Regions from separate parts of the Streptomyces sp. NPDC029159 genome, predicted to be linked through region 2. Evidence: riboswitches for the same ligand, from Rfam matches in the RefSeq annotation. Region 2 holds a riboswitch; the other holds the start of a gene.
What was found. A riboswitch is a leader RNA that binds a small molecule or an ion and turns the genes downstream of it on or off. The one in region 2 is predicted to bind S-adenosylmethionine.
Positions count from the first base shown of each region.

Region 1 (5,951 bases), on a different contig from region 2:
CTGTTCGCGGCGCTCCAGCTCTTCCAGCGTGCAGTGGACGCCGACCAGGACGACGTCCTCGGCGGGGAAGAGCGCCAGGCAGTCCCGCAGCCGCCACTCCTCGCTCAGCACATGGTCGACGACCACGTCGTTGCCGCCCGCCGCCATGCCCGCGACCGCCCGGTGGAACCCCATCCAGGTGCGCCGCAGCACCGTCCCCAGCGCCTCCGGGGCGATCTCGCGCCGGGAGCGCATGGCGTGGAAGGCGTCCACGGGCAGATGGAACGCGGGCTCGTCCAGGATCGCCAGCAGCTCCCGCGCGATGCTCGACTTGCCGGAGCTGGACGTCCCGTTGAGGAAGATGATCCGCCCGCGGCGCGGCGGCGGTACGTCACCGTCCGGGAGGAACGGCGGTGCGACGGCAGGGCGTTCGGCGGACATCGGACTCCTCGGGGCCGGTGGACGCACGCCGGTCGGCGGCCCCCTCATGATCCCCAGGGCGCGCCGGGGCCCGACCCCAGGGCCCGCCCTCACCCCCGCAGCGCCGTCAGCTGCTCCGTGAACCACCGGGCCGGCGGCAGCGCCGTTGCCGCGGCGGCCAACCGGGCGCAGCGGCCCGCGCGTTCCTCCTCGGGCATCGACAGCGCCTGGTGCAGCGCGTCCGCCGTCGCGTTGATGTCGTACGGATTGACGCTCAACGCGTCCTCACCCAACTCCTCGTGGGCGCCCGCCTCCCGGGACAGCACCAGCGCACACCCGGCGTCGGAGACCACCGGGACCTCCTTGGCGACGAGGTTCATCCCGTCCCGGATGGGGTTGACGAGGGCCACGTCCGCGAGGCGGTACGCGGCCAGCGAACGCGCGAAATCGTCCTTGACATGCAGCACCACCGGCTGCCAATCAGGCGTGCCGTACGCCGAGTTGATCTCCTCGGCGACGCGCTGCACCTCCGCGGTGTAGTCGCGGTAGACGGCCAGATCCTGGCGCGAGGGGTAGGCGAACGCGAGGTGGACGACGCGCTCGCGCCACTCCGGGCGGTCGGCCAGCAGGCGGCGGTAGGCGTGCAGTCCGCGGACGATGTTCTTCGACAGCTCGGTGCGGTCCACCCGCACGATCGTCCGCCGCCGCTCCGGTCCGTCCCCGCCGCCGATCTGCGCGCGCAGCGCCGTCAGCCGCTCGTCGACGTCCGGGCGGTGCGCCCGCTCCCGCAGGAACTCCGCATCGGCGCCCAGCCCGTACACCCCGATACAGGTGGTGTGCGGCGCCTGTCCCGGGGGCGCGGTGACCACGTGCGGCGCCTCGCCGTCCGAATGGTGGACGGCGCACCGCGCTCCCAGCGTGGCCGTACAGCACGCCACGAACGCCGCCGCCCACCGCTCCGTCAGAAAACCCGCCCGGTCCGCGCCGAGCATCCCGCGGATCAGCCGCTCGCGGATGTCGTCGGGCAGCAGCGCGAAGTACTCCGGCGGCGCCCACGGCGTGTGCGAGAAGTGCCCGATCCGCAGGTCGGGGCGGCGCTCGCGGAGCATCTCGGGGGCCAGTGCCAGGTGGTAGTCCTGGATCAGCACCGCCGCGCCTGGCGCCGCCGCCCGGTCCAGCGCCCCCGCGAACGCCGCGTTGTACGCCTCGTACGCCGCCCACCGCTTCCGGAACTCCGTGTCGAACGACGGCTCCAGCGGTGTCTGGTAGAGCATGTGGTGGATGAACCAGAGCACCGAATTGGCGATGCCGTTGTAGGCGGCGGCGTGCACCTCCGCCGGAATGTCCAGCATCCGGACGCGTTGTCCACCGGTGTCGGCCGCCGGAAGCTCCCCGTCCGCCCGCCGTACCGCCTCCCGGTCACCGTCGCCGAGCGCCGCACACACCCACACCGCATCCGTCTCCGGACCGATCGCCGACAGCCCCGAGACCAGCCCGCCGCCACCCCGCCTCGCGCTCAGCGCGCCGTCCGCGCCGACGGCGTACGAGACCGGGCCGCGGTTGGACGCGACGAGCACCTCGGCGCCGCGCCCCGCGGCCGGCGTCCGGGCAGGGCTGGTACCGCTGGGTTCGGAGGCCATGCCGCGACCCTAGCCCGCACCGGATCGGCGCACACGTACGAATGCGGCCAAGGGAGGGACACCCGCCGCTCCACCGGGTGAGCGCACCGGGTTTTCTCAGGCCGCGCGGCTCGCCGCGTACTCCGGGACCTCCGCCATCGGCGGCCGCTCCTCGGTGTCGACATCGCTCGTCCGGGGGACGAAACCGCCCTCACCGCGCACGAACTGCGTCAGCCGCGGCCGCACCAAATGGCCGCGCGCCAACCGGAGTTGAGCGGTGCGGTAGATCGCCGCGGCCATCCGGCCGAGCGCCTGGCCGTCCTGATGGCGGTGCTTGCGGACCCCGACGTCCACCTGGGCGAGCGCGTCCAGACCGACCGTGTGCAACGCGTCGACCAGCAGCCCCAGCTCCACGCCGTAGCCGACCGGGAACGGCAGCCGCTCCAGCAGCGACCGGCGCGCCGCGTACTCCCCGCCCAGCGGCTGTACGAACCCGGCCAGCTGCGGCCAGTGGAGGTTGAGCAGCGGACGGGCGACCAGTTCGGTGACCCGGCCGCCCTGGCCCGGGCCGCCCCCGGGCGCGCCGCCGGTCTCCAGCGGCCGGTCGTACATCGCCTTCACGAACTGCACGTCCGGATCGGTCAGCAGCGGCCCGACGATCCCGGAGACGAAGGTCGGCGAGAACTCCCGCAGGTCGGCGTCGACGAAGCAGACGATGTCGCCGCGGGTGACCAGCAGCGACCGCCACAGCACCTCGCCCTTGCCGGGCACCGCCGGCAGCCGCGGCAGGATGCTGTCGCGGGCGACCACCCGCGCCCCGGCCGCCGCCGCGACCTCGGCCGTCCGGTCCGTGGACCCGGAATCGAGCACCACCAGTTCATCGACGAGCGGCACCTCCTCGGTCATCAGGGCGGCGCGGACGGCCGCGACGATCGTCCCGACCGTCGCCTCCTCGTCGAGCGCGGGCAGTACGACGCTGACCGTGCGGCCGCTGAGCCGCTTGGCCTCCAGCAGTTGCGGCAGCGGTCGGTCGGCCGCCGACCAGGAGCGACGCCCCAGCCAGCGCTCCACCTCTTCCAGCACGTCTACGACTCCTCGGTGCGCGCCGTCTCGGCGGCGCATGTGATCCATCTCGCGGTTCGGACGACTATCTCTACTGTCAGTGCCGTCGGTTACAGTCTTGAACAACGCGGACGACCGTCGCATGCCGGGGGTCACCGCACCACAAACGCCTGGGTTTCCCCAGCGCCATACCGCTCATCCAGAGGGGCAGAGGGACACGGCCCGTTGAAGCCCCGGCAACCCTCCAGCCGGTCTCGACCGCATCACGCGGCGCGAGGCTCCCGGCTAGGGAAGGTGCCAAATCCGTCTCGTGGCGAAATGCGCCGCGAGGAAGATGAGGAGAAAGGGCCTCGCCTCCATGGCTGCGCAAACTGTTGAAGTCACCGAAAACGCTCCCTCCGTCACTCTCGGTGCTGCCGTCGGTCTCTCCTGTCGCGAATGCGGCGAGCGCTTCCCGCTCGGCCCGATCTTCGCCTGCGCGACCTGCTTCGGTCCGCTGGAGGTGGCCTACGACCTGCCGAGCGGTGACCCGGAGGCGTTGAAGAAGCAGATCGAGGCCGGTCCCCACAACATCTGGCGGTACGCACCGCTGCTGCCCGTCCCCGCGGACGTGGCCGAGAAGCCGAACCTCAACCCCGGCTTCACCAAGCTCGTCAAGGCCGACAACCTCGCCCGTGAGCTGGGCGTCACCGGCGGCCTCTACGTCAAGGACGACTCCGGCAACCCGACGCACTCCTTCAAGGACCGGGTCGTCGCCATCGCGGTCGAGGCGGCGCGCGCCTTCGGCTTCACCACCCTCTCCTGCTCCTCGACCGGCAACCTCGCCGGTGCCGTCGGCGCCGCCGCCCGCCGCGCCGGGTTCCGCTCCTGCGTCTTCATCCCGCACGACCTGGAGGCGGGCAAGGTCGTCATGGCCGCGGTCTACGGCGGCGACCTCGTCGGCATCGAGGGCAACTACGACGACGTCAACCGCTTCTGCTCCGAGCTGATCGGCGATCCGCTCGGCGAGGGCTGGGGCTTCGTCAACGTCAACCTCCGCCCCTATTACGGCGAGGGCTCCAAGACGCTGGCGTACGAGATCTGCGAACAGCTCGGCTGGCGGCTGCCGGACCAGATCGTCATCCCGGTGGCCTCCGGCTCCCAGTTCACCAAGATCGACAAGGGGCTGAAGGAACTGATCACCCTCGGCCTCGTCGAGGAGAAGCCCTACAAGATCTACGGCGCCCAGGCCGAGGGCTGCTCCCCGGTCTCGACCGCGTTCAAGGCCGGCCACGACGTGGTCCGCCCGCAGAAGCCGGACACCATCGCCAAGTCCCTGGCGATCGGCAACCCGGCCGACGGGCCGTACGTCCTCGACATCGCACGCCGTACGGGCGGCGCGGTGGAGGATGTCGACGACGAGCAGGTCGTGGACGCGATCAAGCTGCTGGCGCGGACGGAGGGGATCTTCGCGGAGACCGCGGGCGGCGTGACCGTCGGCGTCACCAAGAAGCTCCTCGAAGCGGGCCTGCTCGACCCGGCCCGCTCCACCGTCATCCTCAACACCGGCGACGGCCTCAAGACGCTTGACGCCGTCGCTCCGACCTCCGGTCCCACGGCCACCATCCGCCCGAGCCTGGACGCGTTCCGCTCGGCCGGTCTGGCCGGCTGAATCCCGGTCGCTCCCCCGGCCGGAAGCCGGCCGATCCGGTCCGTCCGCCGCCGCCCCGCCCGGGGCGCGGCGGCCGGTTCCGCAGACGTATCCGCAGTCGTTGGAAGGCAGAACCCATGAGCGTCAAGGTCCGCATCCCCACCATCCTCCGTACGTACACCGGCGGCGCGTCCGAGGTCAGCGCCGAGGGCGCGACGCTGTCCGAGGTCATCACCGACCTGGAGAAGAACCACCAGGGCATCGCCGCCCGGGTGCTGGACGACGCGGGCAAGCTGCGGCGCTTCGTGAACGTCTACGTCAACGACGACGACGTCCGCTTCGAGCAGGGGCTTGAGACCCCGACGCCGGACGGCGTGGGCATCTCGATCATCCCGGCGGTGGCCGGCGGCTGCTGACACCCGCACCGGAGAGGGGAGCCGCCCGCCCGGGTGGCGAATGGTTCTCGCCATTCCTTTCCCCCGCTGACCGATAATCGCCCCGTCCGGATATCCGGACGGGGCGATTCCGCGTTGTGAAAGGGTCCTGCAAAACGCGATACCATTTCGCCGATCCCCTTCTTCTGCTCGTCGAGCGCGGTGTGGCGGCCTTCTGAACGCCCCGGGATCACGATGAGTTGTGTGCAAAGTGTGTGCGGTGTTTGCGTCCTAAGTTCCTTATGCCCGGCCCGAGTTGCCCGGGAATATTGCCAGTTCTGCGCATATCGCCACTTCTCGCGCCGTCAGAATTCTCGTCCGATTGACCTGTTGCGCTGGGCACCGGTGCGGATACATTCGGCGGCGGTCGACGCGTTCCGGCGCACACCCCACGGGCCATTCGCGGGGTGAGGTCTGACCCGGGTCCGCGGAGTGCGGTCCTGCGAAGGGCCAGTAATAGGGGAGTTAGGCATGGCTCAGGGCACCGTCAAGTGGTTCAACGCGGAGAAGGGGTACGGCTTCATCGCGGTCGACGGTGGTGCGGATGTTTTCGTCCACTACAGCGCGATCCAGATGGACGGCTACCGCACCCTCGAGGAGGGCCAGCGGGTCGATTTCGAGATCTCGCAGGGCCAGAAGGGGCCGCAGGCCGACATGGTCAAGTTGGCGGCCGGCTGAGCGCCGACCGACTGCGCGTCAAGGAGGCCCGCACCCCACGGGGGGTGCGGGCCTCCTGTTGTGCGCGGGTGCGGGGCGTGCGCGAGGGGGCGCAACGTGCCCTCCTTCGGGGAGCACCTTGCACTCGGA
Region 1 covers NZ_JBVHWT010000011.1:82,211-88,161, reverse strand. Annotated here, with positions in the region: gene ACZ4U4_RS21550 (chloramphenicol phosphotransferase CPT family protein) at 1-420, opposite strand, end outside; gene ACZ4U4_RS21545 (alpha,alpha-trehalose-phosphate synthase (UDP-forming)) at 510-2,039, opposite strand; gene ACZ4U4_RS21540 (glucosyl-3-phosphoglycerate synthase) at 2,136-3,101, opposite strand; SAM riboswitch class I at 3,273-3,421, shown strand; gene thrC (threonine synthase) at 3,439-4,731, shown strand; gene ACZ4U4_RS21530 (MoaD/ThiS family protein) at 4,848-5,126, shown strand; gene ACZ4U4_RS21525 (cold-shock protein) at 5,616-5,822, shown strand.
Region 1: linked by a shared signal. The riboswitch ahead of thrC (threonine synthase) and the one ahead of ACZ4U4_RS18820 (aminotransferase class V-fold PLP-dependent enzyme) in region 2 are both predicted to bind S-adenosylmethionine.

Region 2 (5,951 bases):
TCTCGAAGGCGTACTACGGCGAGGACAACGTCATCCCGAAGCCGACCGTCGAGGAGTACAAGGAGATCAGCAGCGGCCACGGCCACCACTGATCACCGAGCCGCCGTGAGGACACGGCGGAAGTGACGCCACCCAGAGGGCCCCGTCCGGACACCGGACGGGGCCCTCCGGCATTCCCCGGGCTCGGTAGGGTTTGCCTCATACGCAGGAACCGACCAGGAGTGTGGACCATGAACGTTGCGACCCCGGCAGGCGGCGACAGCGTGGCGGCCCACACCTGGCCGGGTGTCCTGAACGCCCTGCTCGACGGCCGGGACCTCGCCGCGGACGACACCGCCTGGGCGATGGACCGGATCATGCGGGGCGAGGCCACCGACGCGCAGATCGCCGGGTTCGCGGTGGCGCTGCGGGCCAAGGGCGAGACCGTCGCGGAGATCTCCGGGCTGGTCCGCGCGATGTATGCGCACGCCCGGCTGATCGAGGTGGCGGGCCCCGGTGTGGACATCGTGGGCACCGGCGGCGACGGCGCCAAGACCGTCAACATCTCCACGATGTCCTCCATCGTGGTGGCCGGTACGGGCGCGAAGGTCGTCAAGCACGGCAACCGTGCCGCGTCCTCGGCGAGCGGCTCCTCCGACGTCCTGGAGAAGCTCGGCGTCCGGCTGAACCTCTCGCCGCGGCGGGTCGTGGAGGTCGCCGAGGAGGCGGGCATCACGTTCTGCTTCGCGGTCACCTTCCACCCGGCGCTGCGCCACGTCGCCACCGCCCGCGGTCAGCTCGGCATCCGGACCACGTTCAACGTGCTGGGCCCGCTCACCAACCCGGCGCGGGTGCAGGCGCAGGCGACCGGCGTCGCGGACGCCCGGATGGCGCCGATCCTCGCCGGGGTGCTCGCCGAGCGCGGTTCGTCCGCGCTGGTCTTCCGCGGCGACGACGGGCTGGACGAGCTGACGACGACGGCGACGTCGCGGGTGTGGATCGTGCGGGACGGCGCGGTGCGGGAGGAGACCTTCGACCCGCGGGACGTCGGCATCCCGCTGGTCCCGGTGGAGGCGCTGCGCGGTGCCGACGCGGCGTACAACGCCGAGGTGGCGCGGCGGCTGCTGGACGGGGAGAAGGGCCCGGTCCGGGAGGCGGTGCTGCTGAACTCGGCGGCGGCGCTCGCCGCGCTCGCGCCGACCGCGGCGCCGCTGACCGAGCAGCTCCGGGCCGGTATGGAGCGGGCGGCGGAGTCCATCGACTCCGGCGCGGCCAAGCGGGCGCTGGAGCGCTGGGCGGCGGCCAGTCACGCCTGAGCGACGGGCGGCGGCCGGTAACGCCCGAGCGCCGTACGGCCGTTGCGGGAATTCCGTGCAATTCCGGTCCGGTTGATCTCAACAACCGGACCGGGCTTGCGCCGTTCCGTGCATATGGCATGATGCTGCGCAGGTCACGAGTGACAGCGACACAGGCCCCGGCCCGCTGTCCGGCAACCCTCCTTCCGTGGCGGGGTGCCCCGGGTGATGACCAGGCCGCAGGCAGCGAGGTCTGCGGCAAGCGCGGATCCCTCGCCAGGGATCCTGGTCCTCAGAGGGAGAACTTCCGTGAACCAGCGAATGCGATAGGGCTGCACAAGCCCCCTCTCCAGCTTTTCGCTTTCTGAAGCAATTCAGCGCTCCGCCGCTGCTTTTTCCTGCCGAATTCCGCCGCGCCCTTTCGCGCTTCCGCCTGCCCGCGCGCGGTGAATTCGCCTTTCTCTCACGGGAGTTCGCCATGTCTGTCTCCACCGTTGCCACCGACCGCCCCCTCTGTGACGAACTGAGCGTTCTGGGGCGAGATGTTCAGGTGCCGCTGGCCACCGGCGGCGAGATCGGCTACGCCGCCCTGGACTACGCGGCGAGCGCCCCGGCGCTCCAGCGGGTCTGGGACGACGTGGCCGCCTACGCCCCGTACTACGGGAGCGTGCACCGCGGCGCCGGCTACCTCTCGCAGCTCTCCACCGACCTCTTCGAGAACGCCCGCGCCACCGTCGCCGACTTCCTCGGCTGCCGCGACGACGACCAGGTGATCTTCACGCGCTCCACCACCGACTCCCTCAACCTGCTGGCCGCCGCGCTGCCGCCGGCCACCCGGGTCTTCGTCTTCGAGACCGAGCACCACGCCGCGCTGCTGCCGTGGGAGCAGCGCGACGGCGTCGACGTCACCTACCTCGACGCACCGCGCACCCCCCGGCAGGCCGTCGACACCCTGGAGAAGGCCCTCGCCGCCCGCGAGCCCCACGGGCAGGCTTTGGTCTGTGTGACCGGCGCCTCCAACGTCACCGGCGAGATCTGGCCGATCAAGGAGCTGGCCGCCGCGGCCCACGCCCACGGCGCGCGGATCGTGCTGGACGCCGCCCAGCTGGTGCCGCACCAGCCCGTCCACCTCGCCGAACTCGACGTGGACTGGGTCGCGTTCTCCGGCCACAAGCTGTACGCGCCGTTCGGCTCCGGGGTGCTGGCCGGCCGTGCCGACTGGCTGCAGGACGCCGACCCGTACCTGGCCGGCGGCGGTGCCAGCCGCACCGTCGCACGCCGCCCCGACGGCGGCGTCGACGTCGCCTGGCACACGACCGCCGCCCGTCACGAGGCCGGTTCGCCCAACGTCATCGGCGCCTACGCGATCGCCTCCGCGTGCCGGGCGCTCACCGAGGCGGGCTTCGACGCGGTCGTCGCCCGCGAACAGGAACTCATCACCCGCGTCCGGACCGGCCTCGCGGAGATCCCCGGCGTCCGCGTCCTGTCCCTCTTCGGCGACGACGCCCACCGCGTCGGGGTGCTCTCCTTCGTCGTCGACGGCTGGGACAGCTCCCGCCTCGCGGCGGCGCTGTCCACGGAGTACGGGATCGGCGTCCGCGACGGGCTCTTCTGCGCCCACCCGCTGGTCCGTGCGCTGCTCGGCGGGGCTCGGGACGAGCCCGCCGAGTGCGGGTCGCCTGCGCCTGTGCCTGCGGCAGGCGGGAGCGCGTTGGGTGCGGTGCGGGTCAGCTTCGGTGCCGGGACGCCCGACGAGCATGTGGACCGCTTTGTCCGGGCGGTCCGGGAGCTGGTGGCCTAGCGGCCTGCGTTGTGCCCGTCCGCTGCGCGGTGCCGGGTGCGGTGCGTTGCCCGCTGTCCGTTTGTTTGCGCCTGCGGCGGGCGTGGTCGCTGCGCGAGGCTTTTCGGCTGCGGTGCCGGACCTCCGGACTTCGTCCTGCGGTCCGTCCCCTTCCGTGGGTGGGTGGGGAAAGAAAAAGACGGTGGGGGCTGGCCTTGACTGTCCGGCGTGCCTGAGTGGGAGGGGCCGCTCGTACGGACTGTGGTCGGGGGCGGACGACGACGGTGGCACGCCCATGGATCGACCACTGACAGGGAATGTCGACAACGGTGGCGCACCCCCACCGGCCTCTCACCACCCACTCACGGGAGGGGGCCCGCCGGAGGACGGAGTCCGCAGGTGGGCCCCCGCTCCCGACAACCCACGCCCGCCGCAGGCGCAACGGCGAACAACCCCCACGGCGGGCGAGCCGAACAACTACGCAGCCCGCCGCAGGCAAACCCCCCACGGCGGGAGAGCCGAAGAACTACGCAGCCCGCCGCAGGCGACCGGCGAACCGCACGCCGCAGGCGTCAGGCATCCAAACCGATGGCAAACGCCGCCTCCAGGTCATGCTGCGAATACGTGCGGAACGCAATATGCGTCTCGGTGGAGGCGACGCCGGGGACCTTGCTGATGCGGCCGGGGATGACGTCGGCGAGGTCGTCGTGGGCGGCCACGCGGACCATCGCGATGAGGTCGTGGGCGCCGGTGACGGAGTACACCTCGCTGACCCCTTCGAGCGCGGCGATCTGCTCGGCGATCTCCGGGATCTGGTCCACGCTGGTCTTGATGAGCACGATCGACGTGATCACGGCTGGCTCTCTCCCTCGGTCGCCGGTGCATTCCCCCTGGTGACCTCCACAGTAGCGGGCCGGTGGCGGGCCCATGCGTAGAGGAAGCCGAGGGCGAAGCCGATGACGTGGGCGAGGTAGGCGACGCCGGGGCCCGCCGGGTCGCGTTGGGCGGCCAGCCACTGGAGGGCGAACCAGAAGAGCAGCACCACCCAGGCGGGGAAGCGCAGCGGGAGGAAGAAGAGGAAGGGGAAGAGGCTGGTGACGCGGGCGCGGGGGAAGAGGTAGAGGAACGCGCCCAGGACGCCGGAGATGGAGCCGGAGGCGCCGACCAGCGTCTGGCCGGAGGTGGCGTGGGCGGCGGCGTAGCCGAGGAGTGCCAGGTAGCCGGTGACGAGGTAGAAGACGGTGTACGCGGTGCGGCCCATGCGGGCTTCGGTCATGCCGCCGAAGACGTGCAGGAAGAGGGCGTTGCCGAGCAGGTGCAGCCAGCTGCCGTGGACGAAGAGCGCGGTGAGCGGGGTGAGCCAGGCGGCCGGGTGGCCGGCCCACAGGTCGCGGGGGATGACGCCCCAGCGCGCGAAGTACGCGGACTGTGCCTGGAGGAGGGCGTCGCCGGTGCCGTGGAGCGGGTTGAGGCCGGAGGCGGGGCCGAGGACGAAGAGGACGCAGCAGACGGCGATGAGGAGGTTGGTCACGGAGTACGTGCTGCGGGCGGGACGGTCCGGATGGCGGGCGTCCGGTGGGGTGCCCGGCTGCCGGGGCCGGGCGTCGTCGGGCGGTGGGGGAGGCAGGGGCGGCGCCGTCATGAGGGGATCATGCCGTAATGGGGGGGATCGGGGCGGACTGCCTCGCCGCGTCCCGTCTCCTGGGCGGTGCCCGCGCGGCCGTGCCGTCAGGCCGTAGGGTTACGGTCGGTACTTTGCGTACTTCCCGCAGTCCGACGGCGCACCGCGTGAGGCCGCAGCACCCGCACCGCACGAGTAGGAAGAAGGACGATCACGATGGCTGTTCCCCTGCCGACGGACCGGACCCGGTGGCGCTGCACGCTCTGTGGCAACCTCACCCGCTTCGACGTGACCCGCACGTCCAAGGTGGTCGAGTACACCCACCTCGATCTGGCCGGGGAGCCGAAGATCGAGGAGCGCGAGGTGCTCAGCGACGCCGTCGAGTCCGTGCGCTGCCGCTGGTGCAACGCGGTCGACCAGATCGAACTGGTCGACCGTCCGGGCGCGGACGTCTGAGGGTCGGGGCGAGTAGACCGTGGTGGAGCGTCCAGCAGGGGAGCCGGGGGCGAGCGGGGCGGCGTCCGGCGGCGGGGGCGAGGAGGCCCTCGACCGTCCGCTGCCCGAGGGCGTCCGGCACCGTGTCGTGGCGCTCACCGCGGACGCGTTCGGCGCCCTGACGGTGTCCGAACTCCCGCCGTCGCTGCGGCAGTACGCCCGTTTCACGCCCTCGCGGCGCGCCAAGTTCGCGGGGAACGCGATGGCCGCCGCGCTGGAGAGCGACGCCGTCTTCCGGCAGCGCATCGCGGGGAAGGTCCGCGAGGCGCAGCCGGAGGTCGCCGAGGCGCTGGAGCGGGGCACCGCGCCCGCCGCCGCCGATCCGCTGGACCTCGCGGCGGCGGCGTACGTGCTGCGCCCCGACGGCTGGCCGAAGCTGGTCGCCGCGGCGGGCGAGGAGGCGCAGCGGGCGCGCGCCGAGCGGGCGGAGGAGGAGGCCGAGCGCGAACTGACCCGGCTCCGTGAGGAGCTGGCGCGGGCCCGGGCGGACGCCCGCGCCGACGCCGACCGGGCGCGCGCCGAGCTGGACGCCGCCCGCAAGGAGAACGACGCGCTCCAGCGGAAGCTGCGCAGCGCCCTCAGCGATGTGAAGCGCGGCGCGGCGACGGTCCGCAAGGCGGAGGCGGAGCTGGAGTCGGAGCGGTCCCGGGCGGCGTCCGAGAAGGCGGCGGCCGACAGCGAGCTGCGCCGCCTCAAGGCGCGGATCGGGGAGAGCGAGGCGGCGCTGGAGACCAGCCGCCGGGCCGCCCGGGAGGGCCGCAGCGTCGAGGACATGCGGGTG
Region 2 covers NZ_JBVHWT010000009.1:33,596-39,546, reverse strand. Annotated here, with positions in the region: gene qcrB (cytochrome bc1 complex cytochrome b subunit) at 1-92, shown strand, start outside; gene trpD (anthranilate phosphoribosyltransferase) at 231-1,295, shown strand; SAM riboswitch class IV at 1,428-1,545, shown strand; gene ACZ4U4_RS18820 (aminotransferase class V-fold PLP-dependent enzyme) at 1,753-3,075, shown strand; gene ACZ4U4_RS18815 (Lrp/AsnC family transcriptional regulator) at 3,627-3,908, opposite strand; gene ACZ4U4_RS18810 (rhomboid family intramembrane serine protease) at 3,905-4,696, opposite strand; gene ACZ4U4_RS18805 (hypothetical protein) at 4,892-5,131, shown strand; gene ACZ4U4_RS18800 (NYN domain-containing protein) at 5,151-5,951, shown strand, end outside.